DNA from 2 places in the Mesorhizobium sp. AA22 genome. Region 2 is predicted to be linked to the other one. Evidence: predicted binding sites of a transcription regulator. Region 2 holds the regulator's gene; the other holds the start of a gene.
What was found. The regulator PhoB, encoded in region 2, activates phosphate uptake and scavenging genes when phosphate is short. The targets are predictions, from matches to a motif close to TGTCATNNANCTGTCAT.
Positions count from the first base shown of each region.

Region 1: the regulator PhoB is predicted to act here: its motif matches at 6,887-6,903, upstream of phnC (phosphonate ABC transporter ATP-binding protein).

Region 1 is NZ_CP048406.1:1,628,251-1,643,058, forward strand. It holds gene A9K68_RS07910 (Gfo/Idh/MocA family oxidoreductase) at 53-1,240, shown strand; gene A9K68_RS07915 (sugar phosphate isomerase/epimerase) at 1,418-2,272, shown strand; gene phnE (phosphonate ABC transporter, permease protein PhnE) at 2,292-3,851, opposite strand; gene phnE (phosphonate ABC transporter, permease protein PhnE) at 3,856-4,830, opposite strand; gene phnD (phosphonate ABC transporter substrate-binding protein) at 4,904-5,812, opposite strand; gene phnC (phosphonate ABC transporter ATP-binding protein) at 5,959-6,816, opposite strand; gene A9K68_RS07940 (DapH/DapD/GlmU-related protein) at 7,010-7,627, opposite strand; gene phnL (phosphonate C-P lyase system protein PhnL) at 7,624-8,331, opposite strand; gene phnK (phosphonate C-P lyase system protein PhnK) at 8,334-9,110, opposite strand; gene A9K68_RS07955 (alpha-D-ribose 1-methylphosphonate 5-phosphate C-P-lyase PhnJ) at 9,107-9,988, opposite strand; gene A9K68_RS07960 (carbon-phosphorus lyase complex subunit PhnI) at 10,257-11,369, opposite strand; gene phnH (phosphonate C-P lyase system protein PhnH) at 11,371-11,982, opposite strand; gene phnG (phosphonate C-P lyase system protein PhnG) at 11,982-12,443, opposite strand; gene phnF (phosphonate metabolism transcriptional regulator PhnF) at 12,566-13,315, shown strand; gene A9K68_RS07980 (zinc-binding alcohol dehydrogenase family protein) at 13,339-14,355, opposite strand; gene A9K68_RS07985 (ABC transporter permease) at 14,424-14,808, opposite strand, start outside.
Region 2 is NZ_CP048406.1:1,379,647-1,394,454, forward strand. It holds gene pstC (phosphate ABC transporter permease subunit PstC) at 1-836, shown strand, start outside; gene pstA (phosphate ABC transporter permease PstA) at 829-2,442, shown strand; gene pstB (phosphate ABC transporter ATP-binding protein PstB) at 2,455-3,270, shown strand; gene phoU (phosphate signaling complex protein PhoU) at 3,309-4,016, shown strand; gene phoB (phosphate regulon transcriptional regulator PhoB) at 4,033-4,722, shown strand; gene A9K68_RS06695 (ROK family protein) at 4,897-6,144, opposite strand; gene xylF (D-xylose ABC transporter substrate-binding protein) at 6,407-7,447, shown strand; gene A9K68_RS06705 (sugar ABC transporter permease) at 7,589-8,920, shown strand; gene A9K68_RS06710 (ATP-binding cassette domain-containing protein) at 8,994-9,788, shown strand; gene A9K68_RS06715 (CHASE domain-containing protein) at 9,914-11,539, shown strand; gene A9K68_RS06720 (YMGG-like glycine zipper-containing protein) at 11,635-11,877, opposite strand; gene A9K68_RS06725 (hypothetical protein) at 11,957-12,283, opposite strand; gene A9K68_RS06730 (hypothetical protein) at 12,411-12,593, opposite strand; gene A9K68_RS06735 (PAS domain-containing sensor histidine kinase) at 12,732-13,766, opposite strand; gene A9K68_RS06740 (DUF1328 domain-containing protein) at 13,918-14,085, opposite strand; gene A9K68_RS06745 (response regulator) at 14,316-14,808, opposite strand, start outside.

The DNA of each region.
Region 1 (14,808 bases), 250 kb from region 2:
CGGGCCACCCTCCCCTCAAGGGGGAGGAGTATTTCAGACGAGGGAGAAAATCATGGTCGGCGCATCGAAATCGGAAACGGGAGGCGGCCCGATCCGCTACGGCATGGTCGGCGGCGGGCAAGGCGCCTTCATCGGTGCCGTCCACCGGATCGCGGCGCGCATGGACAATGAGTTCGTCTTGGTCGCAGGTGCCCTGTCGTCCGACCCGGCGCGTGCCAAGGCATCGGCCGAGGAGCTCGGGCTCGATCCGGCGCGCAGCTACAGCTCGTTCGCCGAGATGGCCAAGGCCGAGGCCAAGCGGCCGGACGGCATCGAGGCGGTGGCCATCGTCACGCCCAACAATGTCCATGTGCCGGCGGCGAAGGCTTTTCTCGAGGCCGGCATCCATGTCATCTGCGACAAGCCGCTGGCGACGACACTGGCCGAGGCAAAGAAGCTGGCGGCACTAGTCGAAAAGACCGGCAAAGTGTTCGTGCTGACGCATAATTACACCGCCTATCCGATGGTACGGCAGGCGCGCGAGATGGTAGCCAAGGGGCAGCTCGGCGACATCCGCATCGTGCAGTCTGAATATCCGCAGGACTGGCTAACCGAGGACCTCGCCGCTACCGGCCAGAAACAGGCGGCCTGGCGCTCCGACCCCAAGCAGGCGGGTGCCGGCGGTGCGCTGGGCGACATCGGCACGCATGCCTACAATCTCGCGCGCTTCGTCTGCGGGCTGGAGCTCGATTCACTTTCCGCCGATCTCGACGCCTTCGTGCCGGGGCGGCAACTCGACGACAATGTCAACGTGATGCTGCGCTTCAAACCGGTCGGCAAGTCGCACCCGGCCAAGGGCATGATCTGGGCGAGCCAGGTGGCGCCCGGCCACGAGAACGGGCTGAAGCTGCGCATCTACGGCTCGAAGGGCGGACTTGAATGGGTGCAGGCCGACCCGAACTATCTCTGGTACACGCCGTTCGGCCAGCCGAAGCAGTTGATCACCCGGAACGGCGCCGGCGCGCTTCCCGTCGCCGGGCGCGTCAGCCGGGTTCCGTCAGGCCATCCGGAAGGCTATCTCGAAGGCTTCGCCAACATCTACCAGGAGGCGGCCCGCGCCATCCGCGCGGCGCGCCGCAAAGGCGGCAAGCCGGCTAAGGAAGTTATCTTCCCGACCATCCAGGACGGCGTCGAAGGCATGGCCTTCATCGAAGCCTGCGTGAAGTCGTCGAGGAAGAACGGGGCCTGGACGAAGCTCTGATCGGGGTGCTGATCTTCAGGTGATGCCGGCCTGCAAACGGCAGTTTCATGCGCTTCCGGTGCTCACGTACGAAAAGTACGCTCCGCTCCGGTTCTCGGAAACTACCATTTTCGGCTCGGCCTAACCTGAATCTCAACACCCCTGTCTGTGGATTGCGCAATGATGGGAGGGGCGTCGATGAAAATCGGCATGTGCATGTTTTTGTGGACGACGGCCGTGTCGAAGAAACACGAGCCATTGCTCAGGGATATCAAGGCGACCGGCTGCGATGGCGTCGAGATACCGATCTTTTCAGGCACGCCGGACGATTACACGAAACTTGGCGAACTGCTCGACCGGATCGGGCTGGAGCGCACCGCCGTTTCAGCGATGGGCGATCCGGCGCTGAACTTGATCTCGGCCGATGGCGCAACGCGCAAGGCCGGCATCGACTATATGAAGTGGGCGATCGACTGCTCGGCGGCGCTCGGCGCCAAAACGCTGAGCGGCCCGTTGCATTCGACACTGGGCGCCTTCTCCGGCAGTGGGCCGACGGCGTCGGAGAAGAAGCGCTCCGTTGCCTCGCAACGCGCCATCGGCGACCATGCCGGCAAGAGGAACGTCACCATCGGGCTGGAGGCGCTCAACCGCTTCGAATGCTACCTGCTCAACACGATGGACGATCTGTCGGAGCATATCGACGCTATCGACCGGCCGCATATCAAGGCGATGTACGACACCTTCCACGCCAATATCGAGGAGGCCGACCCGATCGGCGCCTATACCCGCAACCGCAGGAACGTCGTCCATATCCATATTTCGGAGAATGATCGCGGCGTGCCTGGGCGCGGCCACATTCCGTGGAAGGAGACGTTTTCGGCCATCCGCAAGAGTGGCTATGACGACTGGCTGACGATCGAGGCCTTCGGCCGCTCGCTGAAGGATTTGGCGGCGGCAACCAAGGTCTGGCGCGATTTTTCGGAAAGCCCGGAAGTCGTCTACCGCGACGGCTACAAGCATATCAGGAGTGGCTGGAAAAAGGCTGGTGCTTAGGACGCAGCCGAGCTTCCTCTCAGGCGATCTGAGCCGCCGGCGGCAGGCCGGCGGGCGCGCGCTCGCGCCGCTCGTCATTGGCGTTTCCGACTGTCCCCATCAGTTTGCGGCGTAGATAGCTGGAGATGTTGTCGAAGATGAAGACGACGAGCAGAATCAGCAGAACCATGTAGAAAACATTGGCCCAATTGGTATTGGTGCGCATGGCCTCCCACAATTTCAGACCGATGCCGCCGGCGCCGACAGCCCCTATGATCGTCGCTGACCGGGTGTTCGATTCCCAGAAATAGAGCGATTGGCTAAGGAATACCGGCAGAACCTGCGGCAGCACGCCGTAGCGCTGCTCCATTGCCGGCGTGGCGCCAACCGAGCGGATGCCCTCGCGCTGCTTGTCGTCGATGTTTTCCAGCGCCTCGGAGTAGAGCTTGCCCAAGGTTCCGGTATCGGTGAAGAAGATCGCCGACATGCCAGCCAGGGGGCCGGGACCGAAGCCGCGCGTGAAGAACAGCGCCCAGATCAGCATGTCGACCGAGCGCAGGAAATCGAAGAGACGTTTTGTCACCTGGTTGGCTATCCGGCTCGGCGTGACGTTGCGCGCCGCCAGGAAGGCGAGCGGAAAGGCGACGATCGAGGCCAGCACCGTGCCAACAAAAGCCATGACGATGGTTTGCAAGAGTTTCAGCCAGACGTCTCCATGCTGCCACTCGGCGTTGTTGAGGATGTTGTCCCAGGCGAGCGCTGCGTTTGACCGTGACGGGTCGATGCGGGCCCCGGAGACGATCAGTGAAGCGACCTCGCCGAACGGCTTTCCCCAGAATGGCGAGTTCGTGTCAAAGACGAAATTGGCCCAGCCGAAGAAACGTCTCCAGGCGACGACTTCGTCATTTTGCACCTCGGCGCGGCCGAGAAAGCCGAACGAGACGTAGGCTGTCGAGCCTGGCCTGCGTTGCTCGATCCAGTCGGGCAGCGGTGTGCGTGGCGTGACAGAGCTGTCCTTGGCAATATCGAAGATGACGCTTTCGGCGCCGCGCGTCACGGTGACGAGGTTTGGCGTGATGGCGATCCGGCCATTGCCAAGGGTGACAGTCGCCGCCACAACGGCGTTTTCGCGCACCGTTTCAGGTGCAGCCGGAGCGGATTGGCCCAACGGGGCGGCCGGGTTCTCGGCGGTCGGCGCGCCGGGCGCCATGAACGAATCCTGCGATGACTTGTTGGTCGCGATCCCCGGTGCCGGCGCTGCGTCGACCCGCCGCTCGATGACGGCCATCTGCTTGGCCACCCAGTCGGGATCTGGATTGGATCCCAGTTTGGAAAAGCGGGAGTAGTCGACCGTCAGATAGTTATCTTTGAACTCGATGTCGGGCCGTATTTCGTAAGACACCCAGTCGGCGAGATAAGCGCCGGCAAGGTTCCAGTTCGCCTTTTCGAGCACGGTGGTGATCGAGAAGAACCACGCGCAATAGAAGGTGTAGAGAATGCAGAGAAGGATGCCAATCGGGACGGCGTAGCGCTTCCATAGGGAGCGCCGGAAGGCGTCCGGGTGGCGAGCGGCGATGTCGTCGATGGCGTCGGCGTTCATGGTGTTACTCTCCGCGCCCGTATGCGAACGCTTGCCGGCCGACAAGACGATGCCTCAGCCATGCCGAAAACTGGTCGACAGCGACTATCGTGCAGAACAGCAGAAAGACGATGGCAATGGTCTTGGCCTCATGGCCTCGGCCGATCGAAAGACGCAGGGATTCGCCGATGCCGCCGGCGCCGACGGCACCGAGAATGGTCGAAGCGCGCACATTGATCTCGAAGCGGAGCAGGAAGTAGCTCATGAAATTGGGCAGGACCTGAGGCACGATGCCGAACCACACCCGTTCGATCCAGTTGGCGCCAACAGCCCGCAAGCCTTCTTCAGGCTTCATGTCGGCATTTTCGACCACTTCGAAGAACATTTTTCCGAGCGCGCCGACGGTGTGGATGCTGACCGCGAGGATCGCCGGAATCGGTCCAAGCGAGAAGACCGCCAGAAAGAAGCCGGCGATGACGATTTCCGGAAAGGCGCGGACGATTTCAAGGAAGCGGCGCGTGGTGAAGCGGAGCCAGCGGCTGGCCGTGATGTTGCCTGCAGCCAGGAAGCAGAGCAGGAAACCGAATGTGGAGCCCACCAGCGTCGAAAACAGGGCAATGTTCAGCGTCTCGATCATCCGGTGGAAATACTCCGGAATGTAGATGCCTTGGGTCAGGTAGACCCGACCTTCGGGGTAGTCGAACTTGAGGCTGCCATCGTCATAGGGGGAAGGCCGGTCGAACAGCGCGCGCACCGGGTCGAACCAGTCGCGCGGTTTCAATTCGGTGAAAAAGTCGGCGATGTAGGGAAGGCGGTCGAAGAACTTTCCGGCGTTGGTTTCGTTGGCGAACCAGAGCGAGCCAGAGAGTGCAAGAAACAGGAAAGCCAAGCCACCGATCGTGTAAAAGCGCCGGCGAGCGGCGAGGTCGCGCCAGTGCCGCTCGACTGTGGCTGCCTCCGGTGAAAGCGCAGGCGCGCGGTAAACATCGGTCGCACTCATCGATAGATCCCCGGCCCCTGATGCGGCAACGCCGCCGGCGGCACATGGCCCCGGCGGCGTTGTGGCAGTTTACTTACGAGCCGATCTTCGCCTTACGGGCATCGATGATTGCCTGATAGAATTCCGGGGTGACCGGCGAATAGCCCTTGAAGTCGCCGCCTTGTATCGCGGAGAAACAGGCCGGATCGGTTTCCGGAAGCTTGGTCAGGAAATCGGTGATCTTCTGTTTGGCGCCGGCGTCGATGGACGTACGCAAGACCAACGGGCCGTTCGGGATCATCGGCGACTGCCACAATTCGACGAGGTCGTCCATCTTGAGCACGCCCTTGTCAACCATCTTGCGGAGGTTGCCCGAGCTGTAGCCGTCCTTGAAATCGCCGACGCCGGAGGCCCAGGTGGTGCCGGCATCGAAGGTGCCCTTCAGGACTTCAAGGACAAGCTGTTCATGGCCGCCACCGAAACCGGTCGACGCGAAGTAGCTCTTCACATCCATGCCGATGTCCTTGGGCAGTGACGTGACTGGGATCAGATAACCAGAAGTCGAATCGGGATCGGCGAAACCGAGTTTCTTGCCCTTCATGTCGGCGAGTGTCTTGATGCCGGAATCGGCACGGGCGACCATGACCGAATGGTAGCCGGTCGAACCGTCGGTCTGGATCGTCGTCAGGATCGGTTGAACCGCGTCCTTGTTTTCGAGATAGATCTTGGCATAGGCGGAAGCGCCGAGCTCGGCATAATCAAGCGTGCCGCCGAGCAGGCCCTGGATGACGCCGTCGTAGTCGGCGGCCGGGAACAGCGAAACTTTCCCGACGCCCAGCACTTCCTTGATGTGGTCGGCAAAGCACTGATAGTTGCGCAGGCGATCGGCTTCGTTCTCGCCGCCCAGAATGCCGACGCGGAATTCCTTCAGGTCCTGTGCCTGGACCGCGCCCATCGCCATGGCGAGGATGGAAACGGCACCGAAAAGTATCTTTCTAAACATTTCGCGTCTCTCCTGTTGATTCCGGCATCGCGCCGGTAGCGTTCGAATTTTGACAGCGCCCTTGACGCGGGCTGGCGATCCAGGCGCTCTTTTGTTTGTCCATGATCCTTTCTGGATACCGGTATCCACTTGTCGGGATCATGGAACTAGTAGCCAGGAAGTGCGGGCTCGAGCGGTCCTGCGGATGCGGCGATTTTTTGCTTGATGGCGACGCTGGTCGAGGTGATGGCCTCGGAGATTTCACCGCCATTGCTGTCGGCGCCGTAGACCATGCGCACCGCCTCACGGTTGAGATCTTCGGGTGGGCCGTCGAACACGACCGTGCCGGCAGCCATGCCGATGATGCGGTTGCAATAGGTGCGCGCAGTATCCAGCGTGTGCAGATTGGTGACGACGGTGATGCCTTCGCGCAGATTGATGTCCTGCAGCGAATCCATCACCACCTTGGCATTGAGCGGGTCGAGCGAGGCGATCGGCTCGTCGGCGAGGATAACCTTCGGCTGCTGCATCATGGCGCGGGCGATCGCGACGCGCTGCTGCTGGCCGCCGGACAAGGTGCCGGCCGGCTGCAGCGCCGTGCGGGCAATGTCGAGACGCTCGAGCGCCGCTATCGCCTCGGCCCGTTCCTCGCGGGAGAAGACACCGAGCAGATTGACAATCGTCGAGCGGTGATTGAGCCGGCCGAGCAGCACATTGGTCAGCACGTCGAGACGCGGCACCAGGTTGAATTGCTGAAAGATCATGGCGCAATCGCGCTGCCAGCGCCTGAGCAGCGAGCCGCGCAGGCTGGAGACTTCGGCGCCTTCAAAGAAAATCGACCCTTGGCTCGGATCGATGAGGCGGTTGATCATGCGCAAAAGGGTCGACTTGCCGGCGCCGGAACGGCCGATGATGCCGACCATCTGACCGTGCGGGATCGAGATATCGACATTGCTGACGGCGGTGTTCTTGCCAAACCGGCGGGTGACGCCGCGGATTTCGAGCGTGGCTGAGGTTGCTGACATAGGCAAGTTCCAGTCCAGTCGCGTTTCGAAGGTCTGTTAACCATCGCTAGCGCAACGCCATGAACCTGCGGTGTCGGATTGATGTCAGTTTTGTTACCGCCCACGGGCTTGGGCGGCGCGCCGTGAATGGTGAATGGTACGGTGGCAGCCAGAAGAGGCTGGTGAAGGCCTTTCTATTCACCATTCACCCCCTTCAGCCGCCGTATTTTTCCAGAAACGCTTCCGCCGAAAGGGCGCGGAAATCGTAGAGCGCGGCGCGCAGGCGGGCATGGTCCCAATCCCACCAGGCGAGTGCCTGATAACGTTCCGCCGTGTGGCGGTCGAAGCGTTCGCGGATCGGCTTCGCCGGCACGCCGCCGACAATGGTGTAGGGCGCGACGTCCTTCGATACCACGGCGCCGGCGCCGACCGCCGCGCCATCGCCAACGATGACGCCGGGCAGGATGGTCGAGCCGTGGCCAAGCCAGGTGTCGTGGCCGATGGTGACGCGCCTGGCACGGCGCTGGGCAAAGAATTCGCTCTCGTGCTCGGCGTCGTCCCAATAGTCCGAGGCACGATAGGTGAAATGGTGCAGCGTCGGCCGCCAGGTCGGATGGTTGGTGGCGTTGATGCGCACGCTGGCAGCGATGTTGGCGAATTTGCCGATCGTCGCGCACCAGACGCCGCAGTTCTGCATCATGTAGGAATAGTCGCCGATCGTGCTCTCCGAAACCCGGCAGCGTTCGGCGATCTCGGTCCAGCGGCCGAGCGTCGAGTTCTCGACTTCCGCCGTTTCGTGGACCAGCGGCGTTTCCGACAGTTTTCGGGTCACGCGGCGATTTTTCCGGCGGCAAAAGCGGTCACGTCGATGACGCGGTCGGCTACCGCCTCGCGCACGTCGTGGTCGTGGAAGATGCCAAGCAGGGCGACGCCGGCCGCCTTCTTGGCCGCGATCAGCGCAATCACCACGTCGCGGTTGCTGGCATCGAGCGAGGCGGTCGGCTCGTCGAGCAGCAGAATCGGGTGCTCGGTGATGAAGCCGCGCGCGATGTTGACGCGCTGTTGTTCGCCGCCGGAAAAGGTCGCCGGCGGCAGCATCCAGAGCTTTTCCGGCAGGTTGAGCTGCCCCAGCAAGGCGCGCGCCTTGCCGCGCGCAACTTCACGGTCCTCGCCGCGCTCGACCAGCGGTTCGGCGACGACGTCGAGGGCGGAGACGCGCGGCACTGTGCGCAGGAACTGGCTGACATAGCCGATCGTGAGCCGGCGCACGGCAAGCACGGTGCGCGGGCTCGCCGTCGCGAGATCGATGAGCGCGTCCTCGTGCTGGACGATGATCTGGCCTTCGTCGACCGCATAGTTGCCGTAAAGCATCTTCAGGATCGAGCTCTTGCCGGCGCCGGAAGGGCCGCCGAGCACGGCGCACTCGCCTGATCTGATCGAGAACGACACGCCGGTAACGACAGGCAGTTTGATGCCGTCGCGCAGATGCATGGTGAAGCTCTTGGCGACATCGGAAACGACAAGCGGGGTTGCCATGATCACACCTGCAATATGGAAGAAACAAGGAGCTGGGTGTAGGGCGCGCGCGGATCGTCGAGCACGCGGTCGGTGAGGCCGCTTTCGACGACGCGGCCGTCCTTCATCACCATCATGCGTTGCGACAGCAGACGTGCCACTGCGAGGTCGTGGGTGACGACGATTGCCGCAAGGCCGAGATCGGTGACCAGCCCGCGCAACAGGTCGAGCAGACGCGCCTGCACGGAAACGTCGAGGCCGCCGGTCGGCTCGTCCATGAACACCAGCCGCGGCCCGGTGACGAGATTGCGGGCGATCTGCAGGCGCTGGCGCATGCCGCCGGAAAAGGCGCGCGGCTCGTCGTCGATGCGGTCCTCGTCGATCTCGACGCGTGACAGCCAGTCGACCGCAGTGGCGCGGATTTTCCCATAGTGGCGGTCGCCGACCGCCATCAGCCGCTCCCCGACATTGGCGCCGGCGGACACCGTCATGCGCAGCCCGTCGGCGGGGTTCTGGTGGACAAAGCCCCAGTCGGTGCGCATCAGGAAGCGGCGCTCGGCCTCGCTCATGCGGTAGAGTTCGCGGAACTGGCCGTCGCGCATGCGGTAGCTGGCGGTGCCGGAACTCGGCAGCAATCTGGTCGAGAGGCAGTTGAGCAGCGTCGTCTTGCCGGAACCGGATTCGCCGACCACCGCCAGCACCTCGCCCGGCCAAAGGTCGAATGTGACGTTTTCGCAGCCGACACGCGAGCCGTAGAATTTGGATAGCGCGGAAACGCGCAGCAGTGGTTCGTCGGTCATTGCGCCGGCTCCATCGTTTCGGGCGCAAGACGGCCGCGATGGCCTCCTTCGCGCCGTTTCTCGCAATGGTCGGTGTCGGAGCAGACGAACATGTGGCCGCCATGGTCGTCGAGGATGACCTCGTCGAGATAGACGTTCTCGGCCGCGCACAGCGCGCAGGGCTGGTCGAAGGTCTGCACCTCGAACGGATGGTCCTCGAAATCGAGGCTGGCCACATCGGTGAAGGGCGGCAGCGCATAGATGCGCTTTTCGCGGCCGGCGCCGAACAGTTGCAGGGCCGGCGAGCGGTGCATCTTTGGGTTGTCGAATTTTGGCGTCGGCGAGGGATCCATCACATAGCGGCCCTCGACCTTGACCGGATAGGCATAGGTAGTGGCAATGCGGCCGTGCCTGGCGATGTCCTCGTAGAGCTTCACATGCATGAGGCCGTATTCCTCCAGCGCATGCATCTTGCGCGTTTCCGTTTCGCGCGGTTCGAGGAAGCGCAACGGTTCGGGAATCGGCACCTGATAGACCAGCACCTGGCCCGCGCTCAGTGGATGTTCGGGAATGCGGTGGCGGGTCTGTATGATGGTCGCCTTGGCCGTCTCGGTGGTGACGGCGACATTGGCGACCTTCTTGAAGAAGGCACGGATTGAAACCGCGTTGGTGGTGTCGTCGGCGCCCTGGTCGATGACCTTGAGCACGTCTTCCGGGCCGATGATCGAAGCCGTGACCTGGACGCCGCCGGTGCCCCAGCCATAAGGCATCGGCATTTCGCGCGAGGCGAACGGCACCTGATAGCCGGGAACGGCTATGCCCTTGAGGATCGCGCGGCGGATCATCCGCTTGGTCTGCTCGTCGAGATAGGCGAAGTTGTAAGTGGCGATGTCGGTCATGGCGATCGCTTCCGCTGTGTGCTACCGAATTGACTTCCAAGACACGGAAGAAGGGCCAGGCTCAGATGACTCCAACCGGATGGATGCACATCGGAATCCTGTTGCTGGTGTTTGTCGGCGTGGTTGCCTTTGTCCTTCGAAGAATGGTTCTTCCTGCGCCGAAGGAAGGCGCGAATGGCGAAACCGTTGGCGGCAGTAGCGGCTACGGCGGATCCGGAGGGGTGTAGCGGCCATTCCCACGAGATCATGGCGGTGGAGCTAACTAAAGTCATTCCGCAGCCTGCCTCTTCTCTTCGACTTTGCCTGCGTTTTCGCGGGCGTCATGCTCGGCGCGCATGCGGCGCACGAGGTCGAGCTCGGCCTGGAAGTCGACATAGTGCGGCAGCTTCAGATGCTCGACGAAGCCGGTCGCCTGGACATTGTCGGAATGCGAGATGACGAACTCCTCGTCCTGGGCAGCGGCGACGACGTCTTCGCCGAATTCCGAAGCGCGTAACGCCCGGTCGCACAGTGCCATGGCCATCGCCTTGCGCTCGCTCTGACCGAAGACGAGGCCGTAGCCGCGGGTGAATTGCGGCGGCGCCTTGGCCGAGCCCTTGAACTGGTTGACCATCTGGCACTCGGTGACGCGCACGGAGCCGAGCGGTACCGCGAAGGGCAGCTCCGGCACATCGAGTTCCAGCTCGACCTCACCGATGCGAACTTCGCCGACGAAGGGATGGTTGCGGGCATAGCCGCGCTGGGTGGAATAGCCGAGCGCCAGCAGAAAACCCTCGTCGCCGCGTGACAGCGCCTGCAGGCGGATGTCGCGCGCCATCGGGAATTCCAGCGGCTCGCGGGTGATGTCGCCGGGGACATGATCCTGCGGCATGTCGCCATCAGGCTCGATCAGGCCTTCGCGGGCGAGGATCGCGGAGACGCGCGGCATGGCTTCCGCCTCGCTGGCACGCTGCAGCGGCTCGGCGACATCGCCGCCCGCGGCGAGCTCGGGATCGAGCAGCCGGTGAGTGTAGTCGAAAGTCGGGCCGAGCAGCTGGCCGCCAGGAAGATCCTTGTAGGTCGCCGAAACGCGCCGCTCGACCAGCATCGCGCCGGTGTCGATCGCCTTGGTATAGCCGAAGCGTGGCAGCGTGGTGCGATAGGCGCGAACCAGGAAGATCGCCTCGATCATGTCGCCGCGCGCCTGAACGATGGCGAGTGCCGCCAGCTCGCGGTCGTAGAGCGAACCCTCGCTCATCACCCGGTCGACGCCGAGCGCCAGCTGCTCGACGATCTGGTCGAGGCGCAGCGCCGGCACGGAACGGTCGCCGCGCCGGCGGTCGGCGAGCAGGGAGTGGGCGTTGGCAATGGCCGCTTCGCCGCCTTTTACCGCGACATACATATCACGCCTCCATCGTCTTGATGCGCGTCGTGCGCGGCAGGCAGGCAACGCCGTCGGGGGTGGCAAGGATGATGTCGACGCCACGCGGAAAGCGCTGGTTGTTCTGCTTCCATTGCTCGACGAAATGGCGCGGCATCTGCGCCGGCGCGATGGTTGCAGTCATTTCGATGCCGGGACCTTCGAGCAGCAGAGGGGCGCCTGAAACGATATCGCTCACCTGCAGGATTAGCGTTGTGGAGCGGTCGGGATAGTCCTGGGTGCCCTGCGAAAAGCCATCGAGCGACATCATCTCGGCCGGCGTGGCGATCAGCGCGAAATGCGCGTCGGCCGGCGTATTGGCCAGCGGCGCGCCGGTGTGGAAGCCGAGCCAGGATTTCACCGCTGCTGGGGCCTGCAAAACGGGGTCGAGCCAGAGCGGCGTGTCGTTGTCGCACAGCGCCAGCGCGATGGCGCCGGCGGTGGCCGACAGTGGCGCCGGCGGGCGGGCAAAGATCGGCAGGGGCTCCAGGGTGCCTGGCCGCGCCATCGCATCCATCACGGCGCGGAACACCGTCTGGGCGTCGAACACCGGATCGGCAAAGCCGCCCTCGATCGCTTGCGTTGCGATGTCCATCAGTCTTCTCCGCGTACCATGGTGAAGAAATCGACCTTCGTTGCCGCCGTCTCGGCGCGCCGCCGTTCACGTGCGCCGGCAAGTGCGGCCTGCAGCGGCGCAATGAGTTTTGTCTCGACCTCGCGGCGCAGGGCAGGATCCTGCCAGAGTGCGTCGGCGATCGCCGCCAGTTTCGCTTTCTGCTTGTCACGGCCGAGCGCGTAGCAGTGGCCGACCTGTCCGGATGCGAGCCGGACGGTAGCGCGGGTGACCGTCGCCTCGCCGACATTGAATGGTGCGCCGCCGCCGCCGATGCGGCCACGCACGGTGACCAGGCCGGTTTCGGGACCGCGCAGGAGTTCTGCTTCCGAAGGCAGGCCGGCTGCGTTCCAAAGGCGGACGATATCGTCGCCGGTCGATTGCGCTAGCGTCGCCATGACGGCCTTGCGCTCAGCCTGATCGCGCGCTTCCTGTCCTCGCATGGCAGCCATTCCTTCTCGTTCCGAATTTGTATAATGATGTAGACAATTATACAAATTATACCTATTCTCTAAAGCGTGTCCATGACGGATGGATGACAGGGCGAAAAAGATCGGGGCAAGAGATGATCGGGCAACAGATTGCCAGCAGCATAGAGCGGCGCAGCGGCGTCTCGCTGTGGCGGCAGATCGCCGACCAGATCCTGCATTCGATCGCCATCGGCGACTTTGCCGAGAATGCCGCGCTGCCACCGGAGATTGCACTGGCGGAGCGTTATGGCGTCAACCGCCATACGGTGCGCAGCGCCATCGCAGCACTGGTGCAGGATGGCGTGCTGAGGGCCGAACAGGGGCGCGGCACTTTCGTGCTTTTGCGCAAGCGGCTGTCCTATCCGATCGGCGCCCGCACCCGTTTTTCGGAGGGCTTGCAAGGGCAGGCGACGGAGCGCCGCAGCGTGCTGCTCGAATCGGCGGTCGAGCCGGCCAGCCGGCGCGTCGCCGAAGGGCTGGGGCTTGCCAAGAGTTCGAATGTCATACGCCTTGAGACGCGCGGCGAAGCCGACGGACAGCCGGTCTCGCGTGCCACCGGCTGGTTCGATGCGAAACGCTTCGAAGGCATCGAGGCCGCTATCGCGGAAACTGGATCGGTGACCGCCTCGCTCCAGCGTTTCGGCATTAGTGACTATCTCAGGCAATCGACAGTGCTGTCGGCGCGCCACGCAGATGCCGCCGATCTCGCCGATCTCGATCTGCAGTCCGGCGCCATCGTGCTGGTCACGGTCGCGGTCAATGTCACGCCGGACGGCCAGCCAATCCAGTTCGCCGAAACGCGTTTTCCGGCTGAGCGCGTCGAGCTCAAATTGTCGGCGCGGTAGGTAGGAGCGCGTCTATCCCGGTCTCATCCGACCTGAATGACCGCCTTGATCAGGCCGGATTTCTCATGCGCCCAGCGGCCGAGGTCGCGCGGTGTGTCGCCAAGCGTCGTGCGATGGGTGACGAGCTTTGCCAGCGGCACCGCGCCGTCGCGGATCGAGGCGGCGACGTGGTCGAAGTCGGCGCGCAGCGCGTTGCGGCTGCCGATCAGCGTCATCTCGCGCTTGTGGAATTCGGGGTCGGAAAAGACGATGTCGTCCTTGACGACGCTGACCAGGACCAGCGTTCCGCCATGCGCGACATGGGCGAAAGCCGACTGGACTGACTGGGTGTTGCCTGTGGCGTCGAAAACCACGTCAAAGCCTTCGCCGTCAGTCGCCTCCCGCGCCAGATCGGTTGCCGATCCCTTCGAGCCGTCGAGGGTGGCAAAGTCGAGTTCCCTTGCGGCGAAACCCAGCCTCTCGGCACTCATGTCGAGCAGCTTCACGTCGAGACCGGCGATGCGGGCAAACAGCGCCGTGCCGAGCCCTATCGGCCCGGCGCCGACGACCAGCGTGCGCGCGCCGGGCTGCGCCAGCGAGCGCCGAACGGCATGCGCCCCGATCGCCAGGAACTCGACGGCGGCGGCGTCGGCCAGCGACAGGCCGTTGGCCGGGTAGAGGTTCTGCGCCGGCACCAGGATCCGTTCGCACATGGCGCCGTCGCGGTGGACGCCGAGCACCTCGATCCTGACGCAGCAATTAGGCTTGCCTTGCCGGCAGGCGATGCATTTGCCGCAAGCGAGATAGGGATTGATGATCACAGGTTCGCCAACGGCCAGATCGACGCCTTCGCCGGCCTCGATCACAGTGCCGGAAACCTCGTGGCCCATGATGCGGGGATAAGCGAGGAACGGATGCTTGCCCTCAAAGATATGATAGTCGGTGCCGCAGATGCCGACATGACTAACCGCGACCAGCGCCCAGCCAGAGGGCGGAGTGCCTGGCGCCGGGCGGTCTTCCAGAACAAGCTCACCGGGCGAGCGGCAGACGACGGCTTTCATAGTTCAATCCAGTCTGTTCATGAAACCGCCGGCCCCGCTAGCGCCGGGCCGGCGGTTGTTAATATGGTCTACTTGCCGCGGCGGCGCAGGCCGTCGAAATAGACGATGACGATAATTAGCACGCCGGTAATGATGCGCTGCCAGAAGGCATTGACGTTCAAGAGATTGGCGCCGTTGTTGATGGTGGCGAGGATGAAGGCGCCGAGCAGCGGTCCGTGCACCGAGCCGACGGCGCCGAACAGCGAGGTGCCGCCAATCACCGACGAGGCGATCGCCTGCAACTCCCAGCCCTCGGCCTGCGTCGGATTGCCGATGCCGATGCGCGAGGCAAGCAGCACGCCGACAAAAGCCGCACAGAGGCCCGACAGCGTATAGGCCATGTAGATGGTGCGCTGGACGTTGACACCGGACAGACGCGATGCCTCGGCGTTGGAGCCGACCGAGAACAGATAC
Region 2 (14,808 bases):
TCATCTTCGAGTCTCTGCGGTTCTTCCAACAGGTGCCGTTCTACAAGTTCCTGTTCGGCACGCATTGGTCGCCGCAGAGCGCCTTCACCGGCGCGGGAGCGGAGGCCGGGGCGGTCAACGAGGACATTTTTGGCATGGTGCCGCTCTTTGCCGGCACGTTGCTCATCACCTTCATCGCCATGCTGGTGGCTGCGCCTATCGGGCTGATGGCTGCGATCTACCTTTCGGATTACGCCTCCAAAAGCGTCCGCGCGGTCGCAAAGCCGGTTCTGGAAATCCTCGCCGGCATTCCGACCGTCGTCTACGGCTTCTTCGCCGCGCTGACGGTTGCGCCCTACTTCCGCGGTATCGGCGAAAGCCTGGGCCTCAACGTCGCGTCCGAATCTGCGCTCGCCGCAGGCGTGGTCATGGGTATCATGATCATTCCCTTCGTTTCCTCGCTTTCCGATGATGTGATCAACGCCGTTCCGCAATCCCTGAGAGACGGTTCCGCCGGCCTCGGCGCGACCAAGTCGGAAACCATCCGCAAGGTGGTCCTTCCTGCTGCCCTTCCGGGCATCGTTTCAGCGATGCTGCTTGCCGTCAGCCGCGCAATCGGCGAAACAATGATCGTGGTCATGGCGGCGGGCCTGGCGGCAAACCTCACGGCCAACCCGCTCGAAGCGGTCACAACCGTGACCGTGCAGATCGTGACGCTGCTGGTGGGCGACCAGGAGTTCGACAGCGCCAAGACGCTTGCAGCCTTCGCACTCGGCCTGGTGCTGTTCTGCATCACGCTTTCCCTCAACATCGTCGCGTTGCGCGTCGTCCAGAAATACCGAGAGCAATATGACTGATGCGATCTCGTCATTGGGCGCCGTCGGACGGCCGGTCAGCATTCATACCGACGATGCCGCGAAGGCGCGGCTGAAGGGCCGCTACCGCACGGAAACGTGGTTCAAATGGCTTGGCGCCGCAGCTGTTGCGTTGGCCGGCTTGTTCCTTGTGCTGCTCCTGTCGACGATCGTCACGCAGGCGATTCCGGCGCTGCGGCAGAACTATGTGACGCTGCCGATCGATCTTTCGGCGGCCAAGGTCGACCCGGCGAAACTCGACGAAGTGAATTACGACGCCATCGCTCAGGAAGCGCTTACGGCAAAATTTCCGGATGTGACGAGCCGCCAGGACAAGCGCCTGCTGCGCGGACTGATTTCCACCGGCACAGGCGTGTTCCTGCGCAAGGATATTGCGGCTGATCCGGGGATGCTCGGAGGAACGGTGGACTATGCGGTTCCACTTGACGATTTTGCCGACCTCTATCTCAAGGGTCTGCTTGCCGACGTCGGTTCGGACGAAGCGATTTCGACAAGCGTCACGCCTTCGCAAACCAGCGGCGACATCGATCTGACCTTCGGCGACGATGCCATGCTGGCGCTGGCGCGCGGCCATGGTGCGGCCGAGGGCGAAAACGGCATGCTCACCCTGACGAGTGGCGCGTCGTCGCTGCTGGTCGCGTTCAATGGCGGCACGGTCAAGCTGACCGCGCTGTCACCTGCGGCCAACGGCATGGTGATCGCTAAGGGCACGGTGATCGAGGCGCTGGACAGCACGGCGCCCGCCGCGAGCGGCCAGGCATTCCTGCGCGTAATCGAGGCGCCGGAAGCATCGCGAAAGATTTCGGACAAGATGATCGTCTGGCTCGACACGCTGAAGAGCGCCGGCCTGATCGAAAGCCGGTTCAACTCGATCTTCTTCTTCACCGGCGCAAGCCGCGAGCCGGAACTGGCCGGTGTCTGGGGCGCGGTCGTCGGATCGTTCCTGACCATGATCGTAACGCTGGCCATCGCCTTCCCGATCGGCGTTTCAGCGGCGATCTATCTTGAGGAATTTGCGCCCAAGAACCGGCTGACGACGATGATCGAAGTGAATATCAACAATCTGGCGGCGGTGCCTTCGATCGTCTTCGGCCTGCTTGGACTTGCCGTATTCCTGAATTTCTTCGGCATGCCGCGCTCCGCCCCGGTGGTCGGCGGCATGGTGCTGGCGCTGATGACCCTGCCGATCATCATTATCGCCTCGCGCGCTTCGCTGCGCGCGGTGCCACCGTCGATCCGCGAGGCGGCGCTTGGCATCGGAGCCTCCAAGGTTCAGACCGTATTCCATCACGTCCTGCCGCTGGCGATGCCGGGCATCATGACCGGCACCATTCTCGGAATGGCGCATGCGCTGGGCGAAACCGCGCCGTTGCTGATGATCGGCATGGTCGCCTTCATCGTCGACATTCCCGGCGGCTTTACCGATCCCGCGACGATCCTGCCGGTGCAGATATTCATGTGGGCGGATTTCCCGGAAGCTGGATTCCAGCAGAAGACTTCGGCGGCGATTTTGATCTTGCTGCTGTTTTTGGTCATCATGAACGCCATTGCAGTGATACTGCGCAGGCGCTTCGAGCGGCGCTGGTAAGGGGTAGAGGATATGAACATCATGACGGAAGCCGGCGTCGAACAGAAACTGAGCAGCGGAACCAATGCCCCTTCGATCAAGATGAAGGGCGAAAAGGTCTCTGTTCATTACGGTGAGAAGCGAGCTCTGTTCGACGTGGACCTCGATGTCCGCGAGAACCAGGTGACGGCGTTGATCGGCCCATCGGGCTGTGGCAAGTCGACCTTCCTGCGTTGCCTGAACCGAATGAACGACACGATCGATATCGCGCGGGTGAGCGGCAAGATAACGCTCGACGGCGAGGATGTTTACGACCCGAAAATCGATGTCGTCGAGCTGCGAGCTCGCGTCGGCATGGTATTCCAGAAGCCGAACCCGTTTCCGAAGTCGATCTATGAAAACGTCGCCTACGGTCCGCGCATTCACGGCCTGGCCAGGAGCAAGTCCGAGTTGGACGGCATTGTTGAATCGAGCCTGAAGAAGGCCGGTCTGTTCAACGAGGTCAAGGATCGCCTGCTCGAGTCGGGCACCGGTCTCTCCGGCGGACAGCAGCAGCGCCTGTGCATCGCGCGCGCCATCGCCGTGTCGCCGGAAGTGATTCTGATGGACGAGCCCTGTTCGGCGCTGGATCCGATCGCCACCGCCCGCGTCGAGGAACTGATCGACGAACTGCGCCAGAACTACACGATCGTCATCGTCACCCACTCGATGCAGCAGGCAGCGCGCGTGTCGCAACGCACGGCGATGTTCCATCTCGGCTACCTGGTCGAGGAGGGCGCAACCGACAAGATGTTCACCAATCCCGACGACAAGCGCACCCAGGACTACATCACCGGCCGGTTCGGCTGAGCGGTCCGGCGGCGAATTTCGAACACGAGGACAGGATCATGGGTGAACACACCGTCGCATCTTTCGACGAGGAACTGGAGCACATCGACAGGCTGATCCGCGACATGGACGAGCTCGCCGCCGCGATGGTCGCAGCCTCGATCCGCGCGTTGCTTGCGTCAGACAATGCGATGGCGCAGCGTGTCGTCTCGGACGACGCGATCATGGATGCGCGGCAGCGCGAACTCGACGACAGTGCGATCACGCTGATCGCCAAGCGGCAGCCGATGGCGCAAGATCTGCGCGCGGTGGTTGGCGCAATCCGCATGGCCGGTGATCTCGAGCGCATCGGCGATTTGGCCAAAAACATAGCCAAGCGGGTCAGCGCAGTCGGGCAGAGCACCACGCCGCGTAATCTGTCGCACGGTATCGACGCGATGGCGGATCTCGTTCTTGTGCAGCTCCGCGGGGTGGTTGAGCACTATGTGTCGCGCAATGCCGGCGCTTTGAAAGAACTGCGCGCCGACGATCAGAAGATCGACGTGAAATACACGGCGGTTTTCCGCGAACTCCTGACCTACATGATGGAGGATCCGCGCAACATCACCGCTTGCACCCATCTTCTGTTTTGCGCCAAGAATCTCGAACGCATCGGCGATCATGTCACCAACATAGCCGAAAACGCCTACTTTGTCGTGACCGGGCAGCAATTGCCGGCGGATCGCCCGAAGCTCGACGAAACGACGATGTCGGCGCCGGCGACATGACAGGAGTGACCGGCCGATGATCGCGCCGCGCATCATGGTGGTGGAGGATGAAGAGCCGCTGGGCGTCCTCCTCCGCTACAATCTGGAATCCGAAGGCTATCAGGTCGAGGTGGTGACGCGCGGCGACGAGGCCGAAATCCGGCTGCAGGAAAACGTGCCCGATCTTCTGGTGCTCGACTGGATGGTGCCGGCGGTTTCGGGCATCGAGCTTTGCCGGCGCCTTCGGGTGCGTCCCGAAACCGAGCGGCTGCCGATCATCATGCTGACCGCGCGCGGCGAGGAGAGCGACCGGGTTCGCGGCCTTTCCACCGGAGCCGACGACTATCTGGTCAAGCCGTTCTCGACACCGGAATTCATGGCCAGGGTCAAGGCGCTGCTGCGCCGCGCCAAGCCGGAAGTACTGTCCAGCGTGCTGAAGGTCGGCGACATCATGCTCGATCGTGAATCGCACAGGGTCTATCGCAAGAAGAGCGAGATCCGGCTCGGGCCGACCGAATTCCGGCTGCTCGAATTCATGATGCGGCACCCGGGTCGGGTCTTCTCGCGCAGCCAGTTGCTCGACAATGTCTGGGGCGAGACGATCTACATCGACGAGCGCACGGTGGACGTCCATGTCGGCCGGTTGCGCAAGGCGGTCAACAATGGTCGCATGCCCGATGTCATCCGCACCATCCGCGGCGCGGGCTATGCGATCAGGGAAGACTAGGGATGTGCTGATATCCAGGTGGTGCCGGCCTGCGAACGCCGGCTTCCTGGGCTTCCGGTGCTCACGTACCCAAAAGTACGCTCCGCTCCGGTTCTCGGAACCCACCATTCTCGACTCGGCCTGACCTGAATCTCAACACACCCCAAGTCGCGATCCGGGATCCTCCCTTCGAGTTCAAGCCACGTTCTTTCCGACCGAGCCGGCTCGTGCCTGGATGCTCGGCGCGAAGATCTCTTGGTCGACGAAGCTCAGCGCCCGCATGGCGCAGCCTTCTCGGATCAGCGGCAGTTCGTTCGGCTCGGTGTCGAAGGAAATCGAACCCGAATGCTGGCCGCCCGCGGTCTGGGCGATGGCCTCGCGCAGGGCCGGCTCGATCAGGTCGAAGGCGGCAGCGCTGGCACCGACCATGGCGACCGGCGCCGGATCGATCAGCGCGAACAGGCTGCCGAGCCCGAAGCCGAGCGCCTCGCCGGCCTTGCGGTAGGCTTCGCGCTCCGGTCCGTCCGTCTCGCGCGCCCGGGCCGCCAGTGCCCGCATCTCGGCGTCGCTGACATCGGCGACCGGCTCGGCGTTCTCGCTCAATTGCCTCGCGTTGCGCCAGATAGCGTAGTTGCCGGCATAAGCCTCGACGCAACCACGCCGCCCGCAGCGGCAAAGCGCGCCGCTCGGCCGATGAATCATGTGGCCGAATTCGCCGCCTGAGGAATGGGTGCCGGTGAACAGCTCGCCCTTGAGCACCAGCCCCATACCGATGCCATGCGAGAGCAGGATGGCGATGAAATCGTCGCGGTAGCGATCCGGGTCGCGCCGGCGCAGCGCCACGGCCATCATGTTGCAGTCGTTCTCCATAATGGCCGGGATGCCGAACTCGCGTTCCAGAATGTCGGCGAAGGCGATGTTCGTCTGCGGCGTGATCGGCGACCACAACATGGCGCGCGCATGGGAATCGGTAATACCCTGGATCGCCAGCGCGATGCGGGCGACGCTTTGGACGTCGAGGTCGGGGTCTTCGAGCCGGCGCCGGACTATGGCGACACATTCGTCGATCAGCTCGTCGCGCGACATGGTCAGCGTGTCCAGCCGGCGCTGTTCCTCGGCGACCACTTGTCCGGCATAGTCGATGACAGCGACCGACAGCGAATTCAGCGACAACACGACGGCCAATACCGCAGCGGCTTCCGGATTGAGGCTGAGGCCAACCTGCGGCCGGCCACGTTTCAGCGAAACGGTCTCACTCGCCTTGCTCTCGGCCAGGATGCCTTCGTGGATCAGGTCGGAAGAGATCGCCGATATGGTCGAATGGCTGAGGCCGGTGGTTGCGGCGATCTCGGTCCGTGACGGCTGGCCTGCGCGCCGTACGGCCGAAATAACCATCGCCCGGTTGCGCCGGCGCAAATCGTCATGGCGGATCCCAACCGACATTGTTTTGCTTCCTACCCTATTGCCGCGGCCGCTCATGAATCGGAAGCCGTCAGGCCGACAAATACTGGCAGAAGCAGAAGGACCTGTCATTGTTTATTCCGAGGCTCGAAAAAAAGCCAACAGGACACCAAAATTCCATCAGAATTCATGTTGACAGTGCTTCGGCGTTGGATCAGTATTTTTTCGAGGCTCGAAAAAAAGAGCTTTTGTGCAGGCCTTTGGGCCAGTTGGTCGCGCCGTACGCGGCGCAGGGAGGAATATCATGAATAGATTCACAGCCGCCATTCTGGCGGGGGTCGCCATGTCGCTGACGCTCGCGTCGGTCGCACAGGCGAAGGACAAGGTCATCGGTGTTTCGTGGTCGAACTTCCAGGAAGAGCGCTGGAAGACTGACGAAGCCGCCATGAAGTCGGCGATCGAGGCCGCCGGCGACAAGTATATTTCAGCCGATGCACAGTCCAATCCCGGCAAGCAGCTGACCGACGTCGAGAGCCTGATCTCGCAGGGCGCCAACGCGCTGATCATCCTCGCGCAGGATGCCTCGGCCATCGGGCCGGCGGTGCAGAAGGCGCTGGACGAAGGCATTCCGGTCGTCGGCTATGACCGGCTGATCGAGAACAAGGACGTCTTCTATTTGACCTTCGACAACCAGGAAGTCGGCCGCATGCAGGCCCGCGAAGTGTTCAAGGTGGCGCCGGAAGGCAATTACGTCTTCATCAAGGGCTCGGGCGCCGATCCGAATGCCGATTTCCTGTTCGCCGGCTCCATGGAAGTGCTCAAGGATGCCATCGACAGCGGCAAGATCAAGAATGTCGGCGAGGCCTATACGGACGGCTGGCTTCCCGCCAACGCCCAGAAGAACATGGAACAGTTCCTGACCGCCAACGACAACAAGGTCGATGCGGTGGTTGCCGCCAATGACGGCACCGCTGGTGGCGTCGTCGCGGCGCTGACGGCGCAAGGCTTGGCCGGATCCGTTCCGGTGTCGGGCCAGGACGGCGACCATGCCGCGCTGAACCGCATCGCGCTCGGCACACAGACCGTATCGGTGTGGAAGGACGCGCGCGAGCTCGGCAAGAACGCCGCCGAGATCGCCTCGCAACTGGCCGACGGCAAGCAGATGACAGATATTGCCGGCGTCAAGGACTTCGCCACGCCGGGCGGCAATGTCGTCAAGTCGCTGTTCCTGACGCCGATTGCCGTCACCAAGGACAATCTCAACGTCGTCATCGACGCGGGCTGGATCAAGAAGGAAGAGGTCTGCGCCGGCGTGGCGACGGGCACGCTCCCGGTCTGCAACTGATCCGGCCTTCGCAAGAAGCCTGAAACGCCGCGGCTTCACACCGCGGCGTTTTTTCAAAAAGAATTGTTTTTCCGCTTCTCGCGGATAACTCCAAACTGCTTCCGGCATCCGCGGCAGACGGCAACCCGGTGGGAGGGCATCATGACCGACACAACTTCCAACACGCCGGCCGCCGATACAGGCGCCGATCGGGCGCGTGAATCCGAGCTCAGCCCGGTCGGCCGCTTTCTCAAGGCAACCGAGCTCGACATACGCATGCTCGGCATGGTCGGCGCGCTGCTGGTCATCTGGGTTGGAATCCACCTCCTGTCGGGCGGGCTTTTCCTCACGCCGCGCAACCTCTGGAACCTGTCGGTGCAGACCTCCTCGGTCGCGATCATGGCGACCGGCATGGTGCTGGTCATCGTGATGCGCAACATCGATCTTTCGGTCGGCTCCGTCGAAGGCGTGATTGGCATGGTGATGGGCGTCGCGCAGGCCGAATTCCTCATCCGGGTCATGGGGTTCCAGCTTGGAAATCCCTGGATATGGATCATCGCACTGGCTGCCGGCGTGGTGCTCGGCCTCATGATTGGCGCGCTCCAGGGCTTCATTATCGCCTATCTCGAGGTTCCGGCCTTCATCGTGACGCTGGGCGGCCTGCTGATCTGGCGCGGCATGGCGTGGCTGATGACGAGCGGGCGCACCGTCGCGCCGCTCGACGCCACCTTTCAGCTCATGGGTGGCGGGCCGCGTGGCTCCATCGGGGCAACCGCAAGTTGGATCGTCGGCATTCTCGCCTGTGTGGCCGTCGCCTTGATGCTGCTCAACGGCCGGTCGCAGCGCAAGCGGTTCAAGTTCCCGCTGCGTCCCGTCTGGGCGGAGACCGTGCTTGGTGTTGTCGCTTGCGCCGCCATCCTCGGCGCCGTCTGGATCGCCAATTCCTATCCCTGGCCGATCGGCATCGTTCGCCAGTACGCCCAGCGGACCGGCATCACCGTCCCGGAAGGCGGGCTGTTTATCGCCCATGGCATCGCCATACCGGTGCTGATCGCGGTCACTGTGGGCATCGTCATGACCTTCATCACCAGCCGCACCCGTTTCGGCCGCTATGTCTTTGCCATCGGCGGCAATCCGGAAGCGGCGGAACTCGCCGGCATCAACACGCGCTGGGTGACTATGAAGGTGTTCATGATCATGGGCGTTCTGGCCGCGATCAGCGCGGCGATTGCTTCGGCCCGCCTCAATGCGTCGACTAATGCACTGGGTACGCTGGACGAGTTGCTGGTCATCGCGGCCGCGGTCATTGGAGGCACGTCGTTGGCCGGCGGCTCCGGCACGGTGCTCGGCGCCATGCTTGGCGCACTTCTGATGCAGTCGTTGCAGTCCGGCATGGTGTTGCTCGGTATCGATTCACCGCTTCAGAGCGTCGTCGTCGGCGCCGTCCTGGTCGTCGCCGTCTGGCTCGACACCGTCTATCGCAAGCGGGTCTGAGCATGATCCCGAAAAAGTGGATACCGGTTTCGACAATATCATGCTCAAGCAAAAACCATAGGGAGGAACGATCATGGCTGACACAACTGCTCCCACCCCACTGATCGACATGCGCAACATCTCGATTGCCTTCGGCGGCATTCGCGCCGTCGACGATGCGTCGATCGACCTTTTCCCGGGCGAAGTCGTGGCGCTGCTTGGCCACAACGGTGCCGGCAAGTCGACGCTGATCAAGATCCTGTCCGGCGCCTACAAGCGCGACTCGGGCCAGATCTTTGTCAATGGCGAGGAGGCTTCGATCTCCAATCCGCGCGACGCCAAGAAATATGGCATCGAGACGATCTACCAGACGCTGGCGCTCGCCGACAATGTCGACGCCGCCGCCAACCTCTTCCTCGGCCGCGAGCTGATGACCGGCTGGGGCACGCTCGACGATGGCGCCATGGAGGCCGAGGCGCGCAAGGTGATGGGCAGGCTCAATCCCCGCTTCCAGCGCTTCAAGGAGCCGGTTGTCAAGCTTTCGGGCGGCCAGCGGCAGTCGGTGGCTATCGCGCGCGCCATCCTGTTTAACGCCCGCATCCTGATCATGGATGAGCCGACGGCGGCACTAGGCCCGCAGGAAACGGCACAGGTCGGCGAATTGGTCATGCAGCTCAAGGCCGACGGCATCGGCATCTTCCTGATCAGTCACGACATCCACGATGTGTTCGAGCTTGCCGACCGCGTCTGCGTGATGAAGAATGGTCGGGTCGTCGGCACGGCGCGCACCAGCGACGTGACCCAGGACGAGGTGCTCGGCATGATCATCCTGGGCAAGTGCCCGCCCGGTGCCATTCCTGGGCCAGGTGCGCTGAAGATCGCCGCCTGAAGCTTCAAACGAGCCGCCTAATACCCGTCATGTGATGTGCCAGCGGTCATGATGGTTTGGCCGCGCCATTGTGTTGACGCGAGGACTTGCCCATAAGATGGGGAACCATGGGCCGCAGCAGCAATTTGAAGAAGTTCTTTCCGATCGTCGCTTTCATCGCCGTCGCGCTGATCAGCCTGACGATGGCGGGATTCGCCTATTTCGCCACGCAGGAAGCGGCGCGCATCAAGTTCGAGGCGACGGCGGACGATGCGCTCAACCGGATCGATAGCCGCATCGACCTGCATCTGTCGCTGCTGCGATCGACCCATGCGCTGTTCGAGGCGCGCAATGGTGGGATTTCGCGCGGCGAGTTCAAGGCGTTCTTCAACGCGCTCGATATTGACGACAATTTCGCCGGCCTGCGCGGCATCGGCTTTCTCCGGCTGACGAGACCCGGCGACGAGGCAGCGGTCGAGCGTGCCATCCTGCACGACTATGGCGCCAGCCATCCGATCTATCCGGCTACGACGACGCTGCCCTGGCGGACGCCCATCACGCTGTTCGAGCCGCTGGACCCTTCCAATCAATCCAGCATCGGCTACGACATGTTCACAGAACCGGTGCGGCGTGAGGCGATCGAAAAGGCGATGGCCGACAACCAGCAGCACGCGAGCGGGCGCGCGCAGTTAGGCAAGGAAACAGGTGCTGCGCAGACCTTCACCGGCTTCCTGGTCTTCGTGCGGCTCAACATCGAAACCGCGCCGGACGGCGTCGATGCGACCAGATCCACGACATCAGGCTTTCTTTACGCGGCCTTTCGCGCTCGCGATCTGTTCCAGACCGCGCTCAGCCGGACGCCGCTGCTGCCGGTCAACATCGAAATCTATGACGGCAAGGTTGATGCCGACCATCTTTTGTTCCAGTCGGAAACGCCGCCGGCGTCGATCTTCGGTGACAGGCTGGTGGTTTCTCGCGAGATCACCATCGCCGGACGTCCATGGACCGTCCTGTTCAGGCCGACAAGCGCCTTTTCGCAACCCTCCTCGCGCGCCATTCCGGTGATGCTCGGCCTGTTCGGGCTGCTGCTCGCGGGAACCATCGCGCTGGTGGCACGCTATCAGGAGCGGGCCTATGACGCGGTCTCGCTGCTTCATGAGACGACGGAAAAAAGCCTGCTCGAAAAAGATCTGATGCTGCAGGAGATGAAGCACCGCATCAAGAACTCGATCACGCGGGTGCTGGCGATCGCGCGACAGACGGCATCGCACGCCACCGACGTCCACGAGTTCTCGTCCTCTTTTTCGGCCCGGCTGCAAGCGATGGCGGCATCCCAGGACATGCTGACGCGCTCGCGCTGGCAGAAGGCAGACCTCGGCGATCTCTTGCGCATCGAGCTTGGTCAGGTATTCGGCAAGGAGCTTCCTGAGGGGATATTGTCGGGGCCAGAGGTGCTGCTCGACGAGACAACGACGCAAGCGCTCGGCCTGACCTTTCACGAACTGGCGACGAATGCGCTGAAATATGGCGAAGCCGGCAACTCGGTCGGTGCGCTCAAGGTCGCTTGGTCGGTCGAGGGCCACTGGCGCGACCGGACGCTGGTTCTCAACTGGCGCGAAGTCGGCCAGAAGAAGCTTGAAGCACCTGCCAAAACCGGTTTTGGCACCAAGCTGATCGATTTGAACGTGACGCGCGAATTGCGCGGTACGATCAATCGCGATTTTCACGATGGCGGATTGAGAGTGGAAATCAGGATCCCACTGTCGGACTGAAAACGCTGCCGCAAACCGACCGTTTTCGAAGGCGAAAGCAAACAGAGACCGGCTCGTCCGGTCTCCGCTTCTATTGCTCATGCGTTTGAAACGGATCAGCAGCGAGCCGTAAACAGACGGCCACGGTTGTCGCGGTACTGGCAATAGCCATTGCGCAGGTTGCGCACCAGCAGGCCGGTACCGGCACCGATGGCTGCGCCGACCAGCGCACCCTTGCCGCCGTCAATCAGGCCGCCGGCCAGAGCGCCGACACCGGCGCCGACGCCGACATCCCGCTCAGTGGTGCTGCAGCCGCTGACTGCGACCACGGCAACCATGGCAATAATCATCTTCCGCATAGGGTCACTCCTCGCTTTTGTCCTCACTTGAGCTCCACCCGTCACTTACCATGCGAAAAAGGGTTTTGCCCGATCGATCTCATTGTTGGCTAAGAGAATCTTTTTCGGGGCGCGCGCCGGTCGAAGCAACCTCAAGATTGGAAATCTCCACGGAAGCGTCGAGCGTGCCGTCCGGACGCACATTCCAGACGATCTGATGGTAATCATCCTCAAGTGCCGGATCGACGGAAAGGCATTTGGCAATTATGCGCGGAGCCTGACCCTGCACATTGCTCAAGACAAACGGACGCTCGGCGGCGCATTCCTGAGCGGTTTCGAAAACACCCACCGATACGGGCAGTTCACGACATTCCGTCATCGCGTTAGAACAGCCAATGACAAGCAACACGGCAGCGATGTGTTCCATGGCAACCTCTCGCCATAAGAACGGGCCATATTCGTCAAAGTTCCTGCGATGCCGGCTGGCGCGACTGATTGGAGAACAGGTCGACATGAGGCAAGCACAAGCCGCCGGCCACTTTGGGTCCGACGCTCTAGATCAACTGGAACGCGGCGGCCAGGACGACCACCGCAGCCACCCCGATTGCGGCGAGGCCGGGGGTCGGGTGGGAAGCACGGGGCGACGGCATCGCGGATGCTTCGAGATCCTGAAACCCGCCCATCGAAACGCGTGCGGCATGTTCCAGCCTGTTGATGTCGGCAACGGTCAAAGCCATTCCTCCCGTACTGCGCAGCAGATTGCGATCGAAAAGTCATTCGGACCGGTGTCTGAACAGCTTCGGACTTTATGGTGAACAGGTGGTTAAGGCCGGCGCGGCCGGTACTCAGGCCTCTTTGGCTCGGCTGTTGTCCAGTCAATCCGTCTCGAAATTGCCGCGAGGAACGACAAGCCGATACTCGAGGCGGTCCCCGGTGATTTCAAGCGTCGCCGTTCCGTTCAACGACGCAGGCACGACGCGCTCGAGCGCGACGCTGCCAAAACGCTTCTCGCGGGGCTGATTGTCGTTGGCCCCGATGGCTTCGGCCCATGTCAGCGATAGTGCGGTCTCGCCAGCGGAAGCAGCCGTCAGATCGGCCGTCACCTCGACGAATCCGTCGGCTCGCGACAGAGCGCCATAGCTGACTGAATTGACGGCAAGTTCGTGCATGGCCAAGCCTATATGCAGGGCGGCATTGGGGTTGAGGTATGGATTTGCACCCTGGAAGCGCAGGCTGCGCAAGGGGTCGGCTCCGTAGCGGCCGACCTGGCCGGACACCAGTTCGCGCAGTGCCGCTCCCCGCCAGTTGGACGAGGTCACCAGATCCTGGGATGAAGCAAGCGACTGCAGCCGGCCGCGAAAGCGTGTCAGGAAATCACTGAGCGTGTCCGAATAACGGCTGGTCTGGGTGGCGATGCTTTGGATGATGGCCAAAAGGTTCTTCGAGCGGTGGCTGACCTCGCGCAGCAGCGTTTTCAGCGTCTGCTCGCGACGTTTCTGCTCGGTCGTTTCGACCATAGTGGTGACGACGCCCTGCACGGCGCCGCCGTCGTCGTGATCAGCGTCTACCCATAGTTGGAACCAGCGAACGCCATCGTCGGCGGGAATACTGAGCTCAAGATGTTCCGGATTGCCGGATGCGACTACGTTGCGTTTGGCGGCACCAATGCGTTCCGCATGCACCAGGGGCAGCATGCCGTTGCTGTCGGCAGTATCGGAAGCCCATGGCGGGCGCATGTTGCGGGCCCAGACGGTTCTCATCTCGCGATCCTGATAGAGAACCGAAATGCCGGCATTATGCAGCGCATGGAGAAGGGCCCGACCAAGCTGCATTTCGCTGTCAGCAGAATGCAGAGCGATGATCTCATCGCTCCGTCCGCTGTCTTTCATGTCTCCGGCTCTGGATTGCATCGGTAACTTCACCCGCCCGATCCAAGCTGAACGGCTGACGGAAAAATGGGTTCCCAAAAGAAGTCCGCCGAGCGGCGTCCCGTTAAAGGATACTGCCCGGCGGTAGCTGGAAACCGCTTGAGGGGTGCGGTTCCCAGTGTTGGATCGCAGTTCACGACGCGCGTTTGAACAAGCCCGCAACAAGCGAGATGATCAGGAAAGCAAGAAAGATGAAAAACAATATCTGTGCTATACCTGCCGAGGTCCCGGCAATACCGCCGAAACCAAGAGCGCCTGCAATGATCGCGACGACGAGAAACACGAGCGCCCAGTAAAGCATGATCCATCTCCTTCAAATGGTACGGCAAAAACGTCTTTCGCTGCCGTTTGTTCCACCTTTTCCCGAAAAAGACGATCCCTGGAAATCTTTCCGGCCCGAATTGAATCGTCATGGGCAGGGGAAGTTCGAGGCGCAAGTGACGTTTGCCAGCCGCAAGGGGCCGGCGTCGTTCGATCAGCAAACGGGCGACCCGTGGAAACCGGGCAGCGCGAGGCCGGGCCTGCCCGGTCCTATGCAGCGGCTTTCGCGTGCCGGTCGAAGAACAACGCCTGGCTGATCAGGGCCTTGACCATATCCGGATTGAACGGCTTGGTGACGAGGAAGGCCGGCTCCGGCCGCTCGCCCGTCAGGAGGCGCTCGGGAAAGGCGGTGATGAAGATCACCGGCACCGGCGTGGACGACAGGATCTCGTTCACCGCTTCGATGCCCGAACTGCCGTCGGCCAGCTGGATGTCGGCCAGCACCATCTTCGGCCGCGTCTTTGTGAACATCGCCACCGCCTCGGCGTGGGTACGCGCAGTTCCGACGACACGATGGCCCAGGCTTTCGACCATTTGCTCGATGTCCATGGCGATCAGCGGCTCGTCCTCGATGATCAGCACATCGGTTGCCACCTGGCGGGAAATCTCGTTGCTGGCCTCGGCGAGGAGTTCGGAGAATTCTTGATCGTCAACGTCGAGAATCTCCGCCGCCTCGTCTTCGCTGAAACCTTCCACGGCGACC